One region of the Thauera sp. 27 genome, then DNA from elsewhere that is predicted to be linked to it. Evidence: predicted binding sites of a transcription regulator. Region 1 holds the regulator's gene; each other region holds the start of a gene.
What was found. The regulator FNR, encoded in region 1, switches genes on or off when oxygen is low (the NO sensors DNR and NnrR bind a similar motif). The targets are predictions, from matches to a motif close to TTGANCTAGNTCAA.
Positions count from the first base shown of each region.

Region 2: a site for FNR is predicted at 4,159-4,172, ahead of B447_RS04400 (cytochrome-c peroxidase). Genes of this name have one in related genera too.
Region 3: a site for FNR is predicted at 2,165-2,178, ahead of B447_RS00515 (nitrite reductase). Genes of this name have one in related genera too.

Region 1 is NZ_AMXB01000010.1:31,299-38,586, forward strand. It holds gene B447_RS07060 (GlcG/HbpS family heme-binding protein) at 1-134, shown strand, start outside; gene pyk (pyruvate kinase) at 131-1,549, shown strand; gene ppa (inorganic diphosphatase) at 1,619-2,146, opposite strand; gene B447_RS07075 (heavy-metal-associated domain-containing protein) at 2,230-2,439, opposite strand; gene B447_RS07080 (sulfite exporter TauE/SafE family protein) at 2,487-3,197, opposite strand; gene hemN (oxygen-independent coproporphyrinogen III oxidase) at 3,300-4,691, opposite strand; gene fnr (fumarate/nitrate reduction transcriptional regulator Fnr) at 4,841-5,581, shown strand; gene B447_RS07095 (SirB2 family protein) at 5,615-5,995, opposite strand; gene B447_RS07100 (Crp/Fnr family transcriptional regulator) at 6,094-6,777, shown strand; gene B447_RS07105 (PHA/PHB synthase family protein) at 6,801-7,288, opposite strand, start outside.
Region 2 is NZ_AMXB01000006.1:42,494-49,781, forward strand. It holds gene B447_RS04385 (hypothetical protein) at 84-1,502, shown strand; gene B447_RS22040 (M23 family metallopeptidase) at 1,717-2,664, shown strand; gene B447_RS04395 (YdcH family protein) at 2,689-2,922, opposite strand; gene B447_RS04400 (cytochrome-c peroxidase) at 3,044-4,039, opposite strand; gene B447_RS04405 (hypothetical protein) at 4,359-5,216, shown strand; gene B447_RS04410 (HlyD family type I secretion periplasmic adaptor subunit) at 5,241-6,434, opposite strand; gene B447_RS04415 (type I secretion system permease/ATPase) at 6,437-7,288, opposite strand, start outside.
Region 3 is NZ_AMXB01000001.1:166,754-174,041, forward strand. It holds gene B447_RS00505 (DUF294 nucleotidyltransferase-like domain-containing protein) at 1-998, opposite strand, end outside; gene cobA (uroporphyrinogen-III C-methyltransferase) at 1,084-1,986, opposite strand; gene B447_RS00515 (nitrite reductase) at 2,254-3,936, shown strand; gene B447_RS00520 (NapC/NirT family cytochrome c) at 4,054-4,614, shown strand; gene B447_RS00525 (ethylbenzene dehydrogenase-related protein) at 4,657-5,535, shown strand; gene B447_RS00530 (cupredoxin domain-containing protein) at 5,680-6,009, shown strand; gene B447_RS00535 (c-type cytochrome) at 6,124-6,507, shown strand; gene B447_RS00540 (cytochrome D1 domain-containing protein) at 6,659-7,288, shown strand, end outside.

The DNA of each region.
Region 1 (7,288 bases):
TGGTAGACGGCAGCGTGATCGGCGCAGTCGGTGTTTCCGGGGTCAAGGCCGGCGAGGACGCACAGGTCGCCCGTGCCGGCGTCGCTGCACTTGCAATCCGCACCGAGCCCGCCACCCTGGAGAAAACCGCATGAAACGCGAACGTAGTGCCCGCATCCTCGCCACGCTGGGCCCGGCCAGCGCCAGTCGCGAGCGCATCCGTGAACTGGCGCTGGCCGGCACGGACGTGTTCCGCCTGAACTTCAGCCATGGTAGCCACGAGGACCATGCCGAGCGGATGAAGCAGATCCGCGAGGTCGAGCACGAGCTCGGCCGCCCGATCGGCGTGCTGATGGATCTGCAGGGGCCAAAGCTGCGTGTCGGTCGCTTCGCCGAAGGCCGGGTGACACTCGGCCCGGGCGAACGCTTCCGGCTTGACCTCGACCCGACGGCGGGCGACGCCGTACGCGTCAACCTGCCCCACCCCGAGATCTTCGCCGCGCTCGAGACGGGTACCGAACTGCTGCTGGACGACGGCAAGCTGCGCTTGCGGGTGGACGCCTTCGGTGCCGACTTCGCCGATACCACCGTGCTGGTGGGCGGCGTCTTGTCCGATCGCAAGGGCGTCAACGTGCCCGGCGTGGTGCTTCCGATCTCGCCACTCACTGCAAAGGATCGGGCCGACCTCGACTTCGGCCTGGCGCTCGGGGTGGACTGGGTGGCACTGTCCTTCGTGCAACGCCCGGAGGACATCCGCGAGGCGCGAGAAATCATCGGCGACCAGGCCTGGATCATGGCCAAGCTGGAGAAGCCGGCCGCCATCGAGCAACTCGAGCCCATCGTCGCCCTGGCCGACGGCATCATGGTCGCGCGCGGCGACCTTGGCGTCGAGATGCCACCGCAGCAGGTGCCGGTGCTGCAAAGGCGCATCGTACGTGCGGCACGTGCCGCTGGCCGCCCGGTTGTGGTCGCGACGCAGATGCTGGAGTCGATGATCGGTGCGCCGGTACCGACCCGCGCAGAAGCCTCGGACGTGGCAACGGCGATCTATGACGGCGCCGATGCGGTGATGCTGTCGGCCGAATCCGCATCCGGCCAGTATCCGGTCGAGGCGGTATCGATCATGCACCGCATCATCTGCGAGGTGGAGCACGACCCGGCCTGGCGCAGCGGGCTGGAGGCGAGCCACACGCCAGCTGAGGCCAACACCCCGGACGCGATCTGCTGCGCGCTGCGACGCGTGGCCGGACTGCTCGAGCCCGCTGCCACGGTGGCCTACACGACGACCGGCTTCAGCAGCCTGCGCGCCAGCCGCGAGCGCCCTGCCACCCCGATCCTGGCACTGACGCCGCATGTCGGTACGGCACGACGCCTGGCTCTGGTGTGGGGCGTGCACGCGGTGCCCTTCGAGGAAGTACACGACGTCGCCGAGATGGTGGACCATGCCGCCAGCGCCGCGGTGGCGCACGACTTCGCGGCCCCCGGCGACGTGGTGGTGGTGATTGCGGGTCTGCCGTTCGGGCGTAGCGGTAGCACCAACCTGCTGCATATCGCCCGCATTCCCGACTGAGCACCGCACGCAGCATGAAAAAAGCCGCGGGTGACCGCGGCTTTTTTTTCATCAGTACTGCGAGGTAGCTTACTTCTTGCCTGCGGCCAAGCCGTTGACGATCTCCTGCTTGGCTTCCTCGACCGTGCCCCAGCCCAGGATCTTGACCCACTTGCCGGGCTCGAGGTCCTTGTAGTGCTCGAAGAAGTGCACGGTCTGCTTCATCAGCAGCTCGGGCAGATCGTCGGTGCTCTGCACCTTGTCGTACAGCGGGGTCAGCTTGGACACCGGCACGGCGACGACCTTGGCATCGACGCCGCCATCGTCTTCCATCTTCAGCACGCCGACCGGGCGACAACGGATCACGACGCCGGGCGCGAGCGGGAACGGGGTGACGACCAGCACGTCCACCGGGTCACCGTCGCCAGCGATGGTGTGCGGCACATAGCCGTAGTTGAGCGGGTAACGCATCGAGGTACCCATGAAGCGATCGACGAAGACGGCGCCGCTGTCCTTGTCCACCTCGAACTTGATCGGATCACCCTGAGCGGAGATCTCGATGATGACGTTGATGTCGTTCGGCACGTCCTTGCCGGCGCTGACCAGATCGAAACCCATACATCCCTCCCGTGGAAAAATTGTGCGCGGATTATAGGGGGAAACCACAATGTCTTGCACTGCACCACGCCCACCGGCCACGCTCAGGCCGGCGCATCGAACCCGGCATCCTCCACCGCTGCACGCATGGCGTCGACCGAAACCTGCGCTGGATCGAAGCGCACGGTCGCACTGCCCTGTTCGAGGGACACCTGCACGTCCTCGACACCGGCAATGCCCTTGAGCACACCGGTCACGTTCCTGACGCAGCCGCCGCAGCTCATGCCTTCGACCTTGATCGTCACTTCGCTCATGCAGCACTTCTCCTCATCATTGATTGACGGCCCGCCGCGCCAGGGCCTCAGGTAATGCACACCACGCCGCTCCACAGGTCGCCGCCGAGCGTGGGCGCGTGGTAGAGGCCGAACAGCCCGAAGCCAAGCACGAGCAGCCCCGAAGCGATGCGCACCTTGCGATTGCGGGTGAAGTCGCGGAAACGCTTGAACAGCATGCCGGCCAGCAGCAGGTTGGGGAGCGTCCCAAGACCGAAGGCGAGCATGAGCCCGGCGCCGCGCACACCCGAACCGGTGACGAGCGCAGTGGCCAGAATGGAGTATGTGAGTCCGCAGGGGATGAAGCCCCACAGCATGCCAAGCGGCAAGGCCTGCCTGGGCGACCGCGCTGGCAGGAAACGACGTGTCGCCGGCTGGATGCGCCGCCACAGCACATGGCCGGCGCGCTCGAACGGCGCAAGCGGGCGGGTAAAACCGGTGAGGTAAAGGCCGAGTGCAACCAGCATCAGGTTGGCCAGCACATAGAGCGTCATCTGCACCGGCAGCATGCCGTCGTACAGCATGCCGACCGAACCGATAAAGCCCACCGCGGCGCCGAGCGCGGTATAGGTGCCGATCCGCCCCAGGTTATAGGCGAGGTGCAGCGGCCACTGCGGCTTCCCGCCGGGCACCTGAACCTGCATGGTGAGGGCGCCGACGATGCCGCCACACATCGACACGCAGTGAGTGCCGCCGAGCAGGCCGATCAGGAAGACGGCCAGGTAACCTGTTTCGGGCATGGGGGAAGAGCGATCCGGTGCGGCGCGAGGCAAAAGCGCATTTTACGCCTGCACGCCCGCAACCGCATGCGACAAATCGCCCCGCCCTCGCGATCGCGTGACTCAGATCACCCTGGAGTAGCGCGCGCGCTCACGGTCTGCGCGCAGATAGCGGTCGAACACCATGGCGACACCGCGCACCAGCAGGCGACCAGCAGGCTCGACGCTGATCCAGTCGCCCTCGATCTTCACCAGCCCGGCCTTCTGCATCTCCTGCAGGTCGGCAAGTTCCTCGGCGAAATAGGAGCGGAAGTCGATCAGGTGGGCGATCTCGATCGACTGCATGGACAGCTCGAAGTGGCACATCAGCGCCTGTATGATCGAACGCCGCAACAGGTCGTCGGCGGTAAGTTCGATGCCACGCAGGACCGGCAGCTCGTCACGGTCGAGCGCATCGTAGTACTCGTCGAGCGTCTTGACGTTCTGCGCGTACACCGGACCGATCTTGCCGATTGCCGATACGCCGAAGGCAAGCAGATCGCACTCGGCCTGGGTGGAGTAGCCCTGGAAGTTGCGGTGCAGACGGCCCTGGCGCTGGGCAACGGTGAGTTCGTCATCCGGCTTGGCGAAGTGGTCCATGCCGATATAGACGTAGCCGGCCTCGGTAAGGCGACGGATGCCGAGCTGCAGCAACTGCAGCTTGGTGTCTGCAGTGGGCATGTCGCCGCTGTTGATGCGGCGCTGCGGCTTGAACAGGCCCGGCAGGTGGGCATAGCTGTAGAGAGAGATGCGATCGGGCGAGATCTCCAGCACCTGCTCGAGGGTACGGTTGAAGCTGATCACGTTCTGCTTGGGCAGACCGTAGATCAGGTCCATGCTCACGGACTTGAAGCCCGTGGCACGTGCCGCGTCGATGACGAGCTTGGTCTCGTCATAGCTCTGGATGCGGTTTACCGCCGCCTGCACATCTTCGGCGAAGTCCTGCACGCCAACGCTCATGCGGTTGAAGCCAAGCTCGGCGAGCAGTTTCACGGTGTCGAAGTCGACCTTGCGCGGGTCGACCTCGATCGAGTATTCGCCATTGGGAACAAGCGTGAAGTGTTCGCGCACCGCGGCCATGAGCTCGCGCATCTCGTCATGCGACAGGAAGGTCGGCGTTCCCCCACCGAGGTGGAGCTGCGTGACCTGGCGGCTGCCCTCCAGGCATTCCGCCTGCATCGCGATCTCCTTGGCCAGGTATTTCAGATACTTGGCCGAGCGCCCATGATCCTTGGTGATGATCTTGTTGCAGGCACAGTAATAGCAGATCGTGTTACAGAAGGGGATGTGGAAGTATAATGAGAGCGGTTTGCTGACGCCGCCGACCGCCCTTTTTGCGAGCCAGGCCTTGAGCGCATCGGCGTTGAAGGCCTCGACGAAGCGGTCCGCTGTCGGATAGGACGTGTAGCGCGGTCCGTTGATGTCGAATCGGCGGATGAGTTGCGGATCGAAGATGAGTTGGTTCTGGCTTGTCATGATCTTGCTGCGGCAGTGTGTGCCAAACAATGGCAGATCGCCGCGTTTTTTTGGTTGACGTGGGTCAACGGGCGTGATGTGTTGCCCGATCGAACCACTCCTGAGCCAGGTCTGGCGTCTTTTGTCGGGGAAGCAGGATTATCGTGCAGATGAGGGCGAGCGTGCCAATTACCGTGAACGGGCTCAAGTCTGCCTGTTCGCAGTGCAACCTGGTCGAGTTGTGCCTGCCCTTCGGGATGTCCGACAGCGAGTTGAACCGCCTGGACGAACTCGTTGGCGCGCGGCGCAAGGTCAAGCGCCAGCAAAGCCTGTATCGTGCGGGCGATCCGTTCGAGGCGATCTACGCCATCCGCGCCGGTTCGTTCAAGACCGACGTGCTGCTCGAAGACGGCCGCGATCAGGTGACCGGCTTCCAGATGACCGGAGAGATTCTCGGCCTCGACGGCATCAGTGCAGAGTCGCATACCTGCTATGCGATCGCCCTCGAGGACAGCGAGGTCTGCGTGATCGCCTATGACAAGCTCGAGCAGATGTCACACGAAGTGGAAGGCCTGCAACTGCAGTTCCACAAGGTGATGAGCCGCGAGATCGTGCGCGACCACGGCGTGATGATGCTCCTCGGTTCGATGCGCGCCGAGGAACGGCTGGCGGCGTTCCTTCTCAACATGTCGCAGCGCTTCAATGCGCGCGGCTTCTCGGCGCAGGAATTCCACCTGCGCATGACGCGCGAGGAGATCGGTTCCTACCTGGGGCTCAAGCTCGAGACGGTGTCTCGCGCTTTCTCCCGCTTCCAGGACGAAGGGCTGATCTCGGTGCAACAGAAGCACGTGCAGTTGCTCGATCCCACCGGGCTCAAGCGCCTGATCCAGCACCAGCACGGCGCGCGCTGACGCTGGCCGCCCCGCCTCGACGGCCGCCATTGTTCAGGCAAGGAAGCCTGCGGGATTCTTGGTGAAGGCGACCGACACGATCCATACGTACACGGACAGGGCGGCCGCAAAGGCGCCCGCACGCACCGGCTTGGTCGGGCCGCGCTTGAGTGCAAGCGTGCCAAGCAGCACGTATGCAACCAGGCCACCGACCTTGGCGGTCACCCAGTCGGCGGCAAACGGGTACTGCGCGATCATGACCGCCAGCGTGATCGCTGACAGCAGCAGCAGGCTGTCGATGATGTGCGGCAACACACGGGTGAGCCGGTGCGAGAGCATCGGATTGCCCGTCAGCATCCACATGCCGCGCAGCAGGAAACCCGCTGCGCTGAGCACGACGCAGACGACGTGAAGGTGTTTGATCGCGTAGTACATCCTTTTTCCTTGCAAGGGCTGGCAAGCTGCCGGTCTCGGGGCGACAGGTATTGTCGCCCGTCTCGGGTAAGATTACGAATCGTTCCGGAGCCAAAGCAATGTCCCAGCACCCCCATGTCGACATCCCTGCCCTGCTGCATCGCATCCCGCTGTTCAGTGAGTTGTCGGAGTCGGATATCCAGCGTGTGTCGCGCTACACCCGCGATCGGCATGTCGGCAGGGGCGAAGTGCTGTTCCAGCGCGGCGACCAGCCCCACGGCTTCTATTTCGTCGTATCGGGCCAGATCAAGCTGGCCTTCTCGTCGCCACAGGGCACCGAGAAGGTGGTCGAGATCGTGGGTGCGATGCAGAGCTTCGGCGAGGCGGTGATGTTCATGAACCACCCCTACCCGGTCTTTGCGGAGGCCTTGTGCGACACGGTGCTGATCCATGTCGGCCAGGCGGTCGTGACCGAACTCATCGACCAGGATTCGACCTTCGCTCACAAACTGCTGGCCGGCATGGCGATTCGTCTGCACAGCCTGATCCAGGACGTCGAAACCTACTCGCTGCGCTCGAGCATGCAGCGCGTCATCGGCTACCTGCTGCAGGTGGCGGACAGCGACACGCCATGCGAGATTGCGCTTCCCACCAGCAAGCAGGTGATCGCCTCGCGCCTCAACCTGACCCCCGAGACGCTGTCGCGAATCTTCCATGACCTCAGCGAAGCAGGCCTGATCAGCGTGCAGGGCAAGCGCATCACCCTGCACGACCCTGCACGCCTGGCACGGCACAACGCCTGAGGCCGTTGCAGCACGGTAGCCGTTCAGGGCTCGAGCACGTACTGCCCTGGCGCATCGGCAAGCGCGGGAAAAGCCTCGGTCGACACCGGGCGCGCCGCCACGAGCGCGCCGCAGCGTGGCTTGAGCCAGCGCATCCAATCTTCCCACCAGCTCCCCTCGCAACGCTTGGCGCGCTGACGCCAGGTTTCCGGCGTATCGTCGCGTGTGCTGGCTTCGACCCAGTAGTGGCGCTTGGGCGGGTCGACGACGGGATTGACGATGCCCAGGATATGCCCGGAACTCGACAATACCTGCCGCACCGGTCCGCCAACGTGATGCACCACTTTGAAGGTTTGCAGCCACGGCGCGATGTGATCGTCCTCGGCCGCAACCGCATAGAGCGGCTGCGAAACGGCCGCGAGGTCGAGCGCCTCACCGGCGACCTGCAAGGCCCCTGGCTGGATCAACTTGTTGTGCAGGTAGAGTTCGCGCAAATACCAGGCATGCATGCGGTACGGCATGCGGGTGGTAT
Region 2 (7,288 bases), on a different contig from region 1:
TGCGGGGTCATCTTCCCTGAGTAAGGTGCGCGGTTCGACTTCATGCGAAGTCTCCGTCAACCCACACCCCTCAGGGAACCATGATGAATCGATTGACCGCCGTTTCGGTTGCGCTGCTCTCCGCTTTCGCCTTCAATCCTGCTCATGCGGCACCGACCTGTGCGTCGAGTACCGCCATCGACGGCACCCCTATGCTGATCTGCGCCGAGCCGGGCTCGGTGCCGGTCAGCGACAGTCGTGACGCGCTGCAGGTGCAGGTCCAGGCCGGCGCCGGGATCACCAGCACCAACCGCAATACTGCTGCGCTCGACCTTCGCGGCGTTGGCCAGCAGGTCTCCAACGCAGGCCGCATCGAGAACACCGACACCCGCAACAACGGCTACGCGATTGCGGTAAACGGTGCCAACGCGAACATCGTCAATAGCGGCGTCATCAGCAGCGGCGACCGCGCCATCGAGGTGCTCGGCGGCACGGGTGGCATGCGGGTCGAGAACACCGGCGAGATCCTGGCGCGCCGTCAGGCCGTGCGCTCGCTGGAGGGCTTCGAGAACGCGGAGGTCATCAACCACGGTCTCATCGAGTCGCGCGACGGACGCGCCCTGCAACTGCGTGGCGATGGCGCCCGTGTGATCAACCACGGCACCCTGATCGGCGGCGAAGAGGTCGTCGAGGCGCGCGGCAACTTCTACATGGAGAACTACGGTACGGTATTGCTGCGCGATGGCATCGATGACGAGGACGGCGTGCAGTTCGCATCTGGCGAGATCCACAACTGGGGGCTGATCCAGGGCAGCGATGACGGCGTGGATATCGACGAAGGCCTGGTGCGCAACTACGCGACTGGGCGCATCATCTCCACCGGCGACACGGGCAGCGGCGTCGACATCGATCCGGAATTCGACAACGGCGTCGATCCGATTCGCCCCAGCGGTCCGCTGACGATCATCAACGAGGGCTACATCGAAGGCCCGCGTGCCATCGGTGCCGACCCCGCCGCGCAGTCGAACGTGGATATCATCAACAGCGGCACACTCGTCGGCCGCAGTGGGGCGGCGATCGAACTCGCGCCGGGCCAGGGCGATAGCACGCTGACCCTCACCGGCGGCAGCGAGATCTTCGGTGACGTCTTCTTCGGCGCCGGCAATGATGGCGTCTTCATCGACAGCCTCGGCGCGGCCGGTGTGCTCAGCGCCGGGGTGATCGACGGCGGCCTGGGCATCAACAGCGTGCGCTTCGTGAGCTATGCCTTGTCCGACCTGCTGTCCTTCGTATACGAAGACGAGCGGGTGGAGCTGTCGTTCATGACTGCCTTCGGCAAGGTCAGCGGCGCCTTCCGCAACTTCAGCCAGTGGGACTTCGGCGTCGATGACGCGCGCTTCGATACGCTCACGCTGGCCAGCCGTTTCGATGGCTCGAACGCGGTCCCGGCGCCGGCCACCCTGCCGCTGCTGCTCGGCGCACTCGGCGGGCTGTGCCTCGTCGGCCGTCGCCGTCGCGGCTGATCTTTACGTAAATATCGACGCGAGCAACTATCGTAGCTGTTAACAGGCTCTCGGCAGAGGCAGACTGGATCAATTCATGATGGTAAGGTAAACTATAGGCCTCTCTGGCCTTGCAGGCCATTACCAACGGCGTGTGAGCTATTTGTTCGCTGGCGTACTGTATGTCAGCGAGCGCAGTGCGCGTGTTGCCGTACGTTCCGTGGAATGGTGATCGATGCATGCACTGCGTTTGGGCGCTTTGGTGACGAGTCTTCTGGCGGCGGGCGTGACTGGCTGTGGCTCGACGCCAGAACAGGGAACGAAATATTCGCCTACGCTGTGGCCGACAGAGGCAGCTTCCTTTCGCCAGCGGCCTGGCTCTCCGGTTCTGAGTCCGAGTCAGCGGCGTCTCATCCAGGCACAGCTAGAAGCTCAAGCTGCTGAGCGACTTCGGCTCGAAGCGGAGAACCAGCGCCTCGTTGCCAGCCTGTTCGACATCGGCTTCAAGCCCACCGAACTCGTCGACGTACTCGACGCGTATCAGCCTGCGGGCGGTGTCGATCGTGCCCTCCCCGTGGTGGAAGCGTGCTCGCATCATACGGCGTCGATGGGCAGTCAGTTGTCGTGCGCAGCGAGTGAGTTGGCACAGGGCAATGGAACGGAGGTTACCGTTGCGTACGATGGCGGCGGGCAATCTGCAGGGGCCTTCGACCTATTCGCGCTTAACAGTGATCTGCGCGCCTTTCTGGCAGCTATCCCAAGCGTAGAGCCTGTTCGTGGCGCGCGGGTTACCTCTGGCTTTGGCGTCCGGCGCCACCCTATCTCGCGACAGATCGGTGCGCACGAAGGAACGGACTTTGTCTCTGACGACCGGACCGTGCGCTCAGCCGGCGATGGGGTGGTGAGGTTCGCCAGTCGACGCGGTGGCTTCGGCAAGCTCGTCATCGTGGAGCATCCGCTCGGGTTCGAGACGCGATACGCGCATTTGTCGCGCATCGCCGTGCGCGACGGCCAGCGGGTTGCTGCGGGTCAGGAACTGGGGACGATGGGCAGCACGGGGGTGTCGACCGGGGTGCATCTGCACTTCGAGATGCGCTTCAGGGATCGCCCCCTCGATCCGCTCAAGGCGCTCCGTGCATCGCACATGCCGCTTGTGAGCGCCCGCTCGGGCTTGGTCTGGTGAGCGGGTGGCGATAACGGAGGCAAATCAGGCGGTCGTTTCCCGTGCGGCGGTGCTGCGCGTCAGGATCGCGTAGATCTGATCCTTCAGGCGAAGCTTCTCCTTTTTCAGCACTTCGATCTCCTCGTGGGTGCGGTGCTCCAGATGCATCTCGAAATTCTTGATGCGCTGATCGAGCTCGTTGTGGCGATCGAAAAGATTCAGGAAATGCCGATCACTTGTCTTGAGCTCGGTGATCAATTCACGATGTTCGGGGAACATGGTCTAACTCCCTCAGGGTTTCAAGTTCTCATCCACGATGGCCTGCGGTGACTGAGCCTGCAGGGACGGTGCAGCCCAGTCACCGAATATGTCGGGCGGTGTTCCGCCGCCCGACGCCTACTCACTGGAAGGGATCCGGGCGCGGCGTGGCGTTGCTCGACGGCGGCAGGATCGGCATGGTGAGTTGCGGCTGGTCACCGGTCATCGTCTTCAGGAAGGCGACGATCTTGCCGATCTCGTCATCGTTGTAGGTACGACCAAGCTGCAGGCGCCCCATGATATCCACCGCTTCCTCCAGCGTGGCGGCTTCACCGTCATGGAAGTAGGGGTAGGTCATTTCGACGTTGCGCAGCGTCGGCACCTTGAAGTTGAAGCGGTCCGCATCAACCCCCGTGACGGCCGAGCGCCCTTCGGCCGGCGAAGTCGACTGGTACGGCTCGACCAGGCCCATGCGCTGGAACGAGGTACCACCGGCAGCAGGACCGTTGTGGCAAGCCACGCAGCCGCTTTCCTTGAACAGCGTGTAGCCGGCGAGTTCCTTGGCGTCGAGTGCCTTGTCGTCGCCCTTGAGCCAATTGTCGAAGCGCGAGTTCGGCGTAACGAGGGTCTCCTCGAAGGCCGCGATCGCGCTGGTCACCATGTCCATGTCGATCTGCTCCTTGCCGAACACACCCTTGAACTCGGCAACGTAGCCCGGGATCGACTGCAGCACGTCGAGCGCCAGGGTGTGCGGCATGTTCATTTCGATGTCGGCCTGGATCGGGCCTGCAGCCTGCTCCTGCAGGTTCGCGGCACGGCCATCCCAGAACTGGGCGATGGCAAGGCTGGAGTTGAGAACGGTCGGCGAGTTCACCGGACCTGCCTTCCAACCATGGCCGATCGAGGTCTTGAGGTTGTCGGTACCACCGCGCGACAGGTTGTGACAGGTATTGCAGGAGATGATGCCGGACATCGACAGGCGGGGCTCGAACCACAGCTTCTTGCCCAACTCGACCTTGGCGGGGTTCTCCACCTTGGCGGGCTGGATCGGTTGGATCGGCTCATCGCGTACGGTGGGGGCTGCAAAGGCGCTGCCAAGCGACGCGATGGCGATTGAGATGGTCAATATGTATTTCATGTGCAGACGCTCCGATGTAGAGGTAATTATAAGACAGTGCGATCAATGGGGCTGCGCCGTGACCCTTGGCGCATACAGGTCGTAAACCCATATTTCAGCAATAGTTACGATGCCTGCAGTTGATAAAAATCAACGGACGAACGAATTCTGGCGTTTGAGCAAGTTCCGGTATGGTTTAGCTTTTCTCAGGCTGTTGCGAGGGTCTTGAATAAGGTAAACAATACGCAGCCTGCGGGGTGTGCGCATCTCACGATGATGTTTGGCGCCAGCCCTCGCACAATGCCCGAATTGGGGCAAATGCTGATCTTGAGGTGAGCAGATGATCATCGATCTCGATGAGCAGCGACGCAGGAGACTGGTACATAAACCCTGGGCATGGCGCAACCTGTCCAAGGAGGCCTTTACCGAGCTCTGCCTCTCGGCGCTGCTGGATCTACCCCCGCCGTTCAACACGCTGCCGGAGGCCGTCGCAGGGCAGCTTTACGGCGTACTCTGCTCGCGTCTGGACTGGAAGGAGCGGGTCAGCTTCATCGACAGGGTCATCCTTGAGCCCAATTTCGTGCTTCGCGAGTCGGCCTTGCTCACCATTCTGGGCAAGGAGTTCGACGCGCCCGTCGCTGCAGCGGCGGCGGCGCGGCTGATGGCTGGCGCCCCGATCGATCCGCAGGGTGTCCCCGTCAGCTTTCATGAGTTTGCCGAGATGTTGTGCGAGGGCTCTGTTGGTAACCCTGGGGCGGTGGTCGCCGGTGCGCTCATGGTTGCCGACCGGCAGTTGATAACCGCGATCGAGGGGGTGCGACCCTTGCTGGCGGTGGATACGGTCGCGTCGGCGGCGCAGTGTTGCTGTGGCTTTGCTTCGGCCCTCGTCGTCGACTTCTGGCTCGACTGGATCGAGGAGTTGCTCGACAACCGCTTCGACTCCTTGGCATTGGCCTACGCCCATGCAGCGGTGTCGGCCTTGTTCATCCCAGCCGAGGCGCCCGCACGCCATGAGATCTGCGAGTACGAGCGTGTGCCGTGCAGTGAGGACCTCAGGGAAGAGGCAATTACCGTCGTCCGGCGGTGGAGCTTCGACGCCTTCCGCAGGCGTATTGAGCCGCGCATGCGCAGGATCGCCGCGCACGAGCAGCGCCCGCGCCTCATGCCAGTGATCATGCGTTCCTGGGGATATGACTGAGCGAGTCGGCCACAGCTTCGGCGTTCAGCGCTCGCCAAGTGCCTCTGACAGGGTCTTGGTGACAGGCTTTGTCAGGTATTGAAGTACCGTGCTCGAGCCCGTCTTGATCTCCACTGTCGCCGTCATACCGGGCAGGATATCCAGGTCGGCATCTGGTCGGCCGCTGAACTGGCGACCCTCGGTGCGCACGAGGATGCGGTAGTAGGGTTGTTCGCCCTGGCGCAAGTCCTCACGCAATGTGTCCGCGCTGATATAAGTGAGGCGGCCAGGCAAGTCACCGTAAATCGTGTAGTCATAGGCATCCACCTTGACGGTGGTGGGCAGCCCCTGGCGCACGAAGGCGATGTCGGCCGGGTTCAGGCGCGCCTCGATCACCAGGTCATCCTCGAGCGGCACGATCTGCATGATGTCCTCGCCTGGGCGGATCACCCCGCCCAGGGTCGTGATGCGAACATTCTTTACCACGCCGTGCAGGGGGGCACGGATCTCGGTCTGCTCGAGCACGTTACGACGCTGAGCGAGGGTCTGCTCGACGCCGGCGAGGTCTTCCTGCGCTTTGTTCAGCTCCGCCTGCGCGTCCTGGAAATACTTGTTGCGCTTGTTGGTAATCTGGGCCTGGAGTTCGGCCAGCTGGCGCTCGAGGCGCAGTACCTCGCTGCGGCTCACGTCCCCGGATGCGAGCAGGGGGCGGTTCATCGCCAGCTCTTCGAGCACCAGCGAGGCCATGCTCTCGAGGGCGCCGATTTCCTCGTCGATCGCCGCCCGGCGCTTGCGCAGCAAGGCGAGTTGGTTGTCGCGGAACTGCGGGTAATCTTCCACCTCGGGCGGGAACACCGGCGCGGCGGCGAACACCTCGGCGCGCAGCCGAGCGACCGTGGCCGCCAGGCCGGCCGCGCGCGCCCGGGTCTCGAGGTAGGCCGCTTCGGCGCGGGTGCGCTCCAGGCGAGCGAGCAACTGGCCGCGCTCGACGACGTCACCCTCGCGTACCAGCAGCTCGTCCAATGTGCCGCCTTCCTGCGACTGGATCACCTGCGTGCGTGAGCTGGCGATCACCGAGCCCGCAGCGCGGCTCACCTGGTCGAGCTCCGCGACCCAGGCCCAGCCCAGGAACACCGCCACGGTGGCGATCGTCGCCCACATGATGGTGCGCGGCGCATGAAGGCTGGCGGCGAGGGGACTCGGGTGGTCAGGGTCGGACGGACGTAGAAACCAGAACATGCTCATGCACTTGCAGAAAGGGGAGGGGGCGGAGCGCCATCGCTGCGCCCACGTTCGGCGAGTTGGCTGGCCTTCTCGCGGGCACGGGCGAGCACCTCGTCGCGTGGGCCGTCGGTGAGGATACGGCCGTGCTCGAGCAGGATCACGCGATTGACCTGCATCACCAGCGCCGGTTTGTGGGTTACCAACACGATCGTGGTCTCGCGCGGCAGCGCGCGGAACAGATTGTGCATCACCAGCAGTTCGAGCTGCGCATCGAGCGCGGCCGTCGGCTCGTCCAGCAACAGCACGCGTGGCCGCATCAGCAGCAAGCGGGTCAGGCCGACGAGCTGGCGTTGCCCGCCCGACAAGCCCCGGCCGCCTTCGCTGATCTCCAGTTCCAGGCCGCGCGGGTGGCGCTGGATCACCTGCGCCAGTCCAGTCAGGTTGGCCACTTCCAGGATGCGGCTATCGCTCTGCGTCGGCAGGCCAAGGCACAGGTTGTCGCGCAGGCTGCCGTTGAAGAGTCTCACGTCCTGCGGCAGGTAACCCACGTGCTCACGCACGAATGCCGGTGCCAGGTGGCTCACATCCACGTCATCGAGAAACACCGAGCCCGAGCGCGGTCGGTACAAGCCCGACAGCACCTTGATTAGCGTCGACTTCCCCGACCCCACGGGCCCCAGCACCGCCACGCGCTCACCTGGGGCAATGTTCAGGGCGGGCACAGTCAGCGCCGGGCGCTCATCGCCGAACCCATACACCACGTTGTCCAGGCGCAGGCGGCCCTCGCACTGCTCCGGTACCACCAGCCGCCGGTCCTCGTCGCGTTCTTCGGGCAGCGCCATGATCGCGTCCAGCGCACGTAGCGCGAT
Region 3 (7,288 bases), on a different contig from region 1:
ATCAGGAAGCCCTGGTCGTTGCTCATGTGACGGAAGGCATGCTGGCGCAAGGCCTCGACCAGGTCGGCGCGGCCGTACAGCGCGCGCAGGTCCATGAACATGCTGCCGGTCATCACGTTCTCGGGTGTCGGGGTGGACAGCCAGCGGTTGAGCTCTTGCTTCCAAGCCCCTAGGCTGCGCCGCCAGGCGGGGTTGCGCGCCATGATGCCGCCCGAGCAAGGCGGGACGCCGATCGAAATGAGGGCGTCGATGAGCTCGTGCGAAAACGCTTCCAGACGAGCGACCTGCGCCGGATCCAGGCCGTCGTCGTAGATGATTGCGTTGTCCTGGTCGGTCGACAGGGTCTGCTCGCTACGGCCTTCGGAGCCCATCACGACGAAGGCGAAGTCCTCGGTGAGGTCGGGGAAGCGGGTGCCGCGCAGCAGGTGGATCAGGCGGATCAGCACCTGGTCGTTGAGGTTCGCGATCAGCTTGACCATGTCGCGGATCGGAATCCCGGTGCCGGACAGGTGTACGACCAGCTTCTGGATGCGTTCGTGCAGCAGGCGCAGGCTGTCGATCGAGTCCGCTTTTTCGATGTCCAGCACCAGTTGGTGCGGCGAGTGCGCCTGAAGGCGGAGGATATCGGTGTCGGTGATGATGCCTGCCAGCTCGCCCCCGGGTGTCACCACCACCAGGCGGTGGATCTTCAGCCTCGACATGCGGTAGAGCGCTTCGTACAGCACGTCGTCCTCGCCGATTACCGCCAGCGGGGCATTCATGATGTCGGCAACGTGGAGCGTATTGGGGTCGCGCCCCTGGGCGACAACCTTGTTGCGCAGGTCGCGGTCGGTCAGGATGCCCAGCGGGCGGCCATCGCCGACGACGACGACACTCGAGATATTGCGCTCGCGCATGCGCGCGACGACATCGACGACGCCGTCGGCCGCGGCACAGGTCACCACGTTGCGCTGGCAGAAATCCCTGATCGGACGGAAAAACTGGTTTTCTTCGGCCATGCGCGGGCGGTCCTGATTGCAGTCGATGGGGTTGTCATTATAACCCCACCCGCATCATGGAGACCCCGCCGCGCTTGTGCTTGTATCAGGCGGTGGTTGCAAGCGTCTGGGTGAGCAGCATGCCCGGGTCGATGGAGATGACCTCGCCGACCATGATCAGTGCCGGCGCGCGAATGCCGCGCTCGCGAACGTCATTGGGCAGGTCGGCAAGGGTGCTATGCACCCCGCACTGGGCTGGGGTGGTGGCGGCGTGGATCACCGCGGCGGGTGTCGTTGCCGGCAGCCCGTGGGCAATCAGTTGTGTGCAGATCGCCTCGAGCGCGCCCAGCCCCATGTAGATCACCAGGGTCTGACGCGGGCGCGCAAGCGCCGGCCAGTCGAGATCGACCGTGCCGTCCTTGAGGTGGCCGGTCGCGAACACCAGGGTCTGGGCGTGTTCACGGTGGGTAAGAGGAATCCCCGTACAGGATGCCGCACCTGCCGCCGCGGTGATTCCAGGCACGATCTCGCAGCGGATTCCGGCCGCCTGTACCGCCTGCATCTCCTCGCCGCCGCGACCGAAGATGAAGGGGTCTCCTCCTTTGAGACGCACGACGTCCAGGCCCTCGCGTGCCAGGTCGACGAGCAACTGGTTGATTGCATGCTGCGGCAGTGCATGGTTGCCGGCTTCCTTCCCGGCATAGACACGGCGTGCCGTAGGCGGGATGAGGGCCACGATGGCGTCGCCGACGAGGTGGTCATATACGACCGCCTTGGCGTTGGCGATCAGGCGGGCAGCCCGGAGCGTGAGCAGCTCGGGGTCGCCGGGACCTGCGCCCACCAGATGCACCTTGCCGACTGCCGGTGGCGCCTGGTCCAGGGATGCGGGTGCCGCACCCGACGAGTCGCCGCCGCGGCTTCGTGCCGGGTTGTCGCCGGGTGCCCGGGATGAGCGGCTCGTGCGACGGCTTGCCAGCGCGGCGGTGGGAGTGTGGTGAGCTGCATGCATGGTTGTGACTCCGGCGAGGCGTGTATTAGGGGCAGTCTGTGCTTGCGAGATCGGTGCCGGAGCGGCTTTCCGGGCACCTGCCCGTGTCATGCAACGGGCTTTCTTCGGGCCATAAACCCCCTGTACAGGAAGGGTTTCGACCGTGTCGCAACTTTATCCTTACGCCTCATGTGGAAAATTAATTCACATCAAGGATCACGAACTGCCTCGAAAACCATACTGCCGTCACCGTGTTGTTTCACATCCCGTGTCGTAAAGGAGAGGGAAATGCAAAACAAGAGCTTGATCGGTAAAACGCTCGCCATGGCAATCCTGCCGCTGGCGATGAGCAGCGCCTGGGCGCAGGAAGCCCCCAAGCTGACTGCCGAGGAAATGGAGCAGGGCAAGCTGATCTACTTCGAGCGCTGTGCCGGCTGCCACGGCGTGCTGCGCAAGGGCGCCACCGGCAAGAACCTCGAGCCGGCCTGGAGCAAGACCATGCCCGACGGCACGAAGATGGAAGGCGGCACCCTCAAGCTGGGCACCGACCGTCTCGAGAAGATCATCGCCTACGGTACCGAAGGCGGCATGGTCAACTACGACGACATCCTCACGCCGCAAGAAATCAACCTGATGGCGCGCTACATCCAGGTCGAGCCGCCGATTCCGCCCGAGTTCTCGCTCAAGGACATGAAGGACAGCTGGAAGCTTCTGGTTCCGGTTGATCAGCGTCCGACCAAGCAGATGAACAAGATCAACCTGAAGAACGTGTTCGCAGTCACGCTGCGCGACGCGGGCAAGCTGGCGCTGATCGACGGTGACACGCACCAGATCTGGAAGATTCTCGACACCGGCTACGCGGTGCACATCTCGCGCCTGTCGGCCTCGGGTCGCTATGTGTATACGGTTGGTCGCGACGGCCTGACCACCATCATCGACATGTGGTTCGAAGAGCCGACCACCGTGGCGACCATCCGCCTCGGTTCGGACGCGCGCTCGGTTGATACCTCGAAGTTCAAGGGCTACGAGGACAAGTACCTGATTGGCGGTACCTACTGGCCGCCCCAGTACTCGATCATGGACGGCGAGACGCTTGAGCCGTACAAGATCGTCTCGACCCGCGGCCAGACCGTCGATGGCGACTACCACCCCGAGCCGCGCGTGGCTTCGATCGTGTCCTCGCACATCAAGCCCGAGTGGGTTGTGAACGTGAAGGAAACCGGCATGATCCTGCTGGTCGACTACACCGACATCAACAACCTGAAGACCACCACGATCAACTCCGCCAAGTTCCTGCACGACGGCGGCTGGGACATGAGCAAGCGCTACTTCCTGGTTGCTGCCAACGCCTCCAACAAGGTGGCCGCGGTTGATACCAAGGATGGCAAGCTGGCCGCGCTGGTTGATACCGCGAAGATCCCGCACCCGGGTCGTGGCGCCAACTTCGTGCATCCGCAGTTCGGTCCGGTGTGGGCAACGGGTCACCTGGGTGACGACGTGGTTTCGCTGATCTCGACCGCGCACGACGACAAGAAGTTCGCCAAGTTCAAGGAGCACAACTGGAAGGTCGTCCAGGAACTCAAGATGCCGGGCGCTGGCAACCTGTTCGTCAAGACGCATCCGAAGTCGAAGAACCTGTGGGCTGACGCACCGATGAACCCGGAGCGTGAGATCGCCGAATCGGTGTACGTGTATGACCTGACCGACCTGTCGAAGGAGCCGAAGCGTCTGGACGTCGCCAAGGATTCCGGCCTGCCGGAAAGCAAGGCGATCCGTCGCGCCACCCACCCCGAGTACAACGAGGCCGGTGACGAAGTGTGGATCTCGCTGTGGGGCGGCAAGACCGACCAGTCGGCCATCGTGATCTACGACGACAAGACGCTCCAGCTGAAGAAGGTCATCACCTCGCCCGAGATGGTGACGCCGACCGGCAAGTTCAACGTCTATAACACGCAGTTCGACATCTACTGATCGACCGGTTCGATCGTAGCCTGAAAACCCCCCGCGCTTCGGCGCGGGGGTCCGAAGGGTAAAAGCTCCATGTCAGATCGAGACAGCAACACCAAACAAGAACAATCCGGCGGCCTCATGGCCCGCCTGCGCCGCCCCTCGAAGAAGTCGCTGGGCGGTCTTCTCGCTGTCGGTATTGTCGTAGGCATCCTGTTCTGGGGCGGCTTCAACACCGCCATGGAGGCCACCAACACCGAGAAGTTCTGTATCTCCTGCCACGAAATGCATGACAACGTGTACATGGAGTACAAGGAGACCATCCACTACAGCAACCGGACCGGCGTGCGCGCCGTATGTTCCGATTGCCACGTGCCGAAGGACTGGACCTACAAGATGATCCGCAAGATCCAGGCTTCGCGCGAAGTCTGGGGCAAGATCACCGGCACCATCGACACCCGCGAGAAGTTCGAGGCCAAGCGCCTGGAACTGGCACGCCGCGAATGGGCGCGCATGAAGGCAAACGATTCGCGCGAATGCCGCAACTGCCACAGCTTCGACAGCATGAACAAGGAGTCCCAGAAGCAGCGTGCGCGCAAGCAGCACGAGATGGCGCTCGAGGACAAGATGACCTGCATCGACTGCCACAAGGGTATCGCGCACCACAAGCCCGAAGGCATGACCGAGGAAGACGAGGAGTGAGCCTCCTCGTGCAGCACAGGCCAACCCAAGCACAGTGAGGGAATGACGATGAAGAAGACGATGATTGCCGGCGCCGTGGGCGCACTCCTTGCCCTTGGCGCTGGCGGCGCCTTTGCCGCCGCACCGGACTGGGGCAAGGTCGAGGCCAAGGACATCACCCTGTTCTACCCCGGCGTGTCACCGCTGGAGTGGATTCAGAAGGGTACCGAGCACGGTGGCGCCCGTGCATTGCGCAAGGGTGAAACCTGTGCCGATTGTCACAGCGACGAAGCGGCCGACATGGGCAAGAAGATCGCCAGCGGCCAGAAGCTCGAGCCGAACCCCATCCCAGGCAAGGCGCCGGCCATCCCGGTCAAGGTCCAGGCTGCGCATGACGGCGAGAACCTCTACCTGCGCTTCTCCTGGAAGCAGCCTGCCGCCTCCGGCGCGGCCAAGATGGACGAGGCCAACCCGGTCAAGATCGCCTTCATGCTCGAGTCGGGTGGCAAGGTCGAGCTTGCCGACCAGAGTGGCTGCTGGGCCACCTGCCACCAGGATTCGCGCACCATGCCGGGTGCGGATGACGCCAAGAAGAAGTACGTCAAGGGTGGCTCGGTTGCCGAAGGCAAGTTCTACGACCTCTACCAGTGGCGCAGCGGCGAGAACAAGGGCTTCAATGGCCACGTCGCCGACACCCGCGTGATGGAAGGCGGTACGGCGCTGGTGAGCGCCGAGGGCAAGCAGGACGGCGACACCTGGTCGGTGGTGTTCACCCGCAAGCTCGCGGGCGGCGAGGGCGACGTCACGCTCGAGTCCGGCAAGAGCTACAACTTCGGCTTTGCCATCCACAACGACAACTCGGCTGGTCGCTACCATCACGTCTCGCTCGGCTACAAGCTGGGTGTGGATGCCGATGGCGATGTGAAGGCGGCCAAGCAGTAAGGCTCGACCCTCGGTACTGCGCCGAGGTAGTACCGGCCATGGCTCAGGCGGAAATCCGGGGGTGCCCGGGTTTCCGCCTGTTTGTTGGTGAGCCCGGACGCGCATCGCTTGCCGCCACGGGTTTTTGATCAAGGAGTGGTGATCATGATGATGCGTTCATGGCGGGCGGTGGCGGGCGCAGTGCTGTTTGCGGTCGGTATCTCGGCACCGGCGATGGCAGCCGAGCACGAAGTCCTGATCGAGAGCTACGCGTTCACGCCGATGGAGTTGCGCGTGAAGACGGGCGACACCGTGGTCTGGGTGAATCAGGAGAAGCGCGTCAGCCACTCGGTGTACTTCATCGCTGCGAACCAGGAGTCCGAGCGCTTCTTCCCCGGGGAGCGCTGGTCGCACCGCTTCGAGCAGGCTGGGCGCTTCGAATACCGCTGCGGGCCGCACCCGGAGATGCTCGGCGTGGTCATCGTCGAGGACTGAGGCGCGCCGCAGGGACACGACAACCTCACATTCCGTGGGGTTGATTCGAGTCAAGGTTAATGAAGGGGCGAAGGTTCATCCTGTTTCCGACTGATCGACCGTCGGAAGAACGAGATGAAACTACCGCCCCTTGTCGCCCATGTTGCCGTGTTCATCGGCGCCGCGTTGGTCTCCGCGTTTGCTGCGGCCAACGAGTCTCAGCCGGCGCCGCCCGATGCCGAGCGTGCCCGCGAACTCGTGCACATCGTCCGCCAGGACTGTGGGTCCTGTCATGGCCTGACCCTCAATGGCGGGCTGGGGCCCGCACTTACGATCGAAGCCATGGCGGACAAGCCTGCCGAGAGCATGGTGGCCACCATCATCGGCGGGCGCCCGGGCACCCCCATGCCACCGTTCCGAGGCATCGTGACCGAGTCCGAGGCCGAGTGGATCGTCGATCAGTTGATGCGCGGATTCCCGCCTGACACCGGTTTGCCGCCCGTTCAGGCGCGGAACTGATCCACTCGCGGAGCGCCGGCGCAGTGCCTTGGTCAGTCGGCCGTGGCAGTTCTTCAAGGCCGCTCGCCCATTTCGTTTTCTCCAGCTTCCTCAACATTCCAATTCCACCCTCGTTCGCGTATCGCGCCCGAGCTTGATTGACGGAGTCCGCATGTCATCGCAGAAACCTCGCCTCGCACCGCCCGTCCTGTGGGGTGTCGTGCTCTCCGCAATGGTGTTCCTCCTTTCAGCCTGCGCGTCGACGCCGCCCGCTGCGCTGCGCGGCACGGGCGACCTCGGCGTCGTCATCGAGCGCGCGGACGGACGGGTCAAGATCGTCGAGACAAGCGGGCGCAGCGTACTCGCCACCGTAGAAGGCCTTGGCGACCTGTCGCACGCCTCGGTGGTGTTCTCGCGCGATGCGCGTTATGCGTATGTCTTCGGGCGCGACGGTGGTCTGACCAAGGTCGACCTGCTCGAGGCCAGGATCGCCGGCCGCGTCGTCCAGGCGGGCAACGCCATCGGCGGTTCGATCTCGCACGACGGCAGCCTCGTGGTGGTGCAGAACTATGAGCCTGGCGGGATCAAGGCCTTCGATGCACATACGCTCGAATTGGTCGCCGACGTGCCAGCCACCACCGAGGACGGTCGTCGCTCCAAGGTGGTGGGCCTTGCCGACCTGTCGGGCAAGCGCTTCATCTATGCGCTGTTCGAGGCGGGAGAGATCCGCATCACCGACTTCGCCGATCCGCGCAATCCGGTCACGCAACGCTTCGCGGGTGGTAACCAGCCCTACGATGCG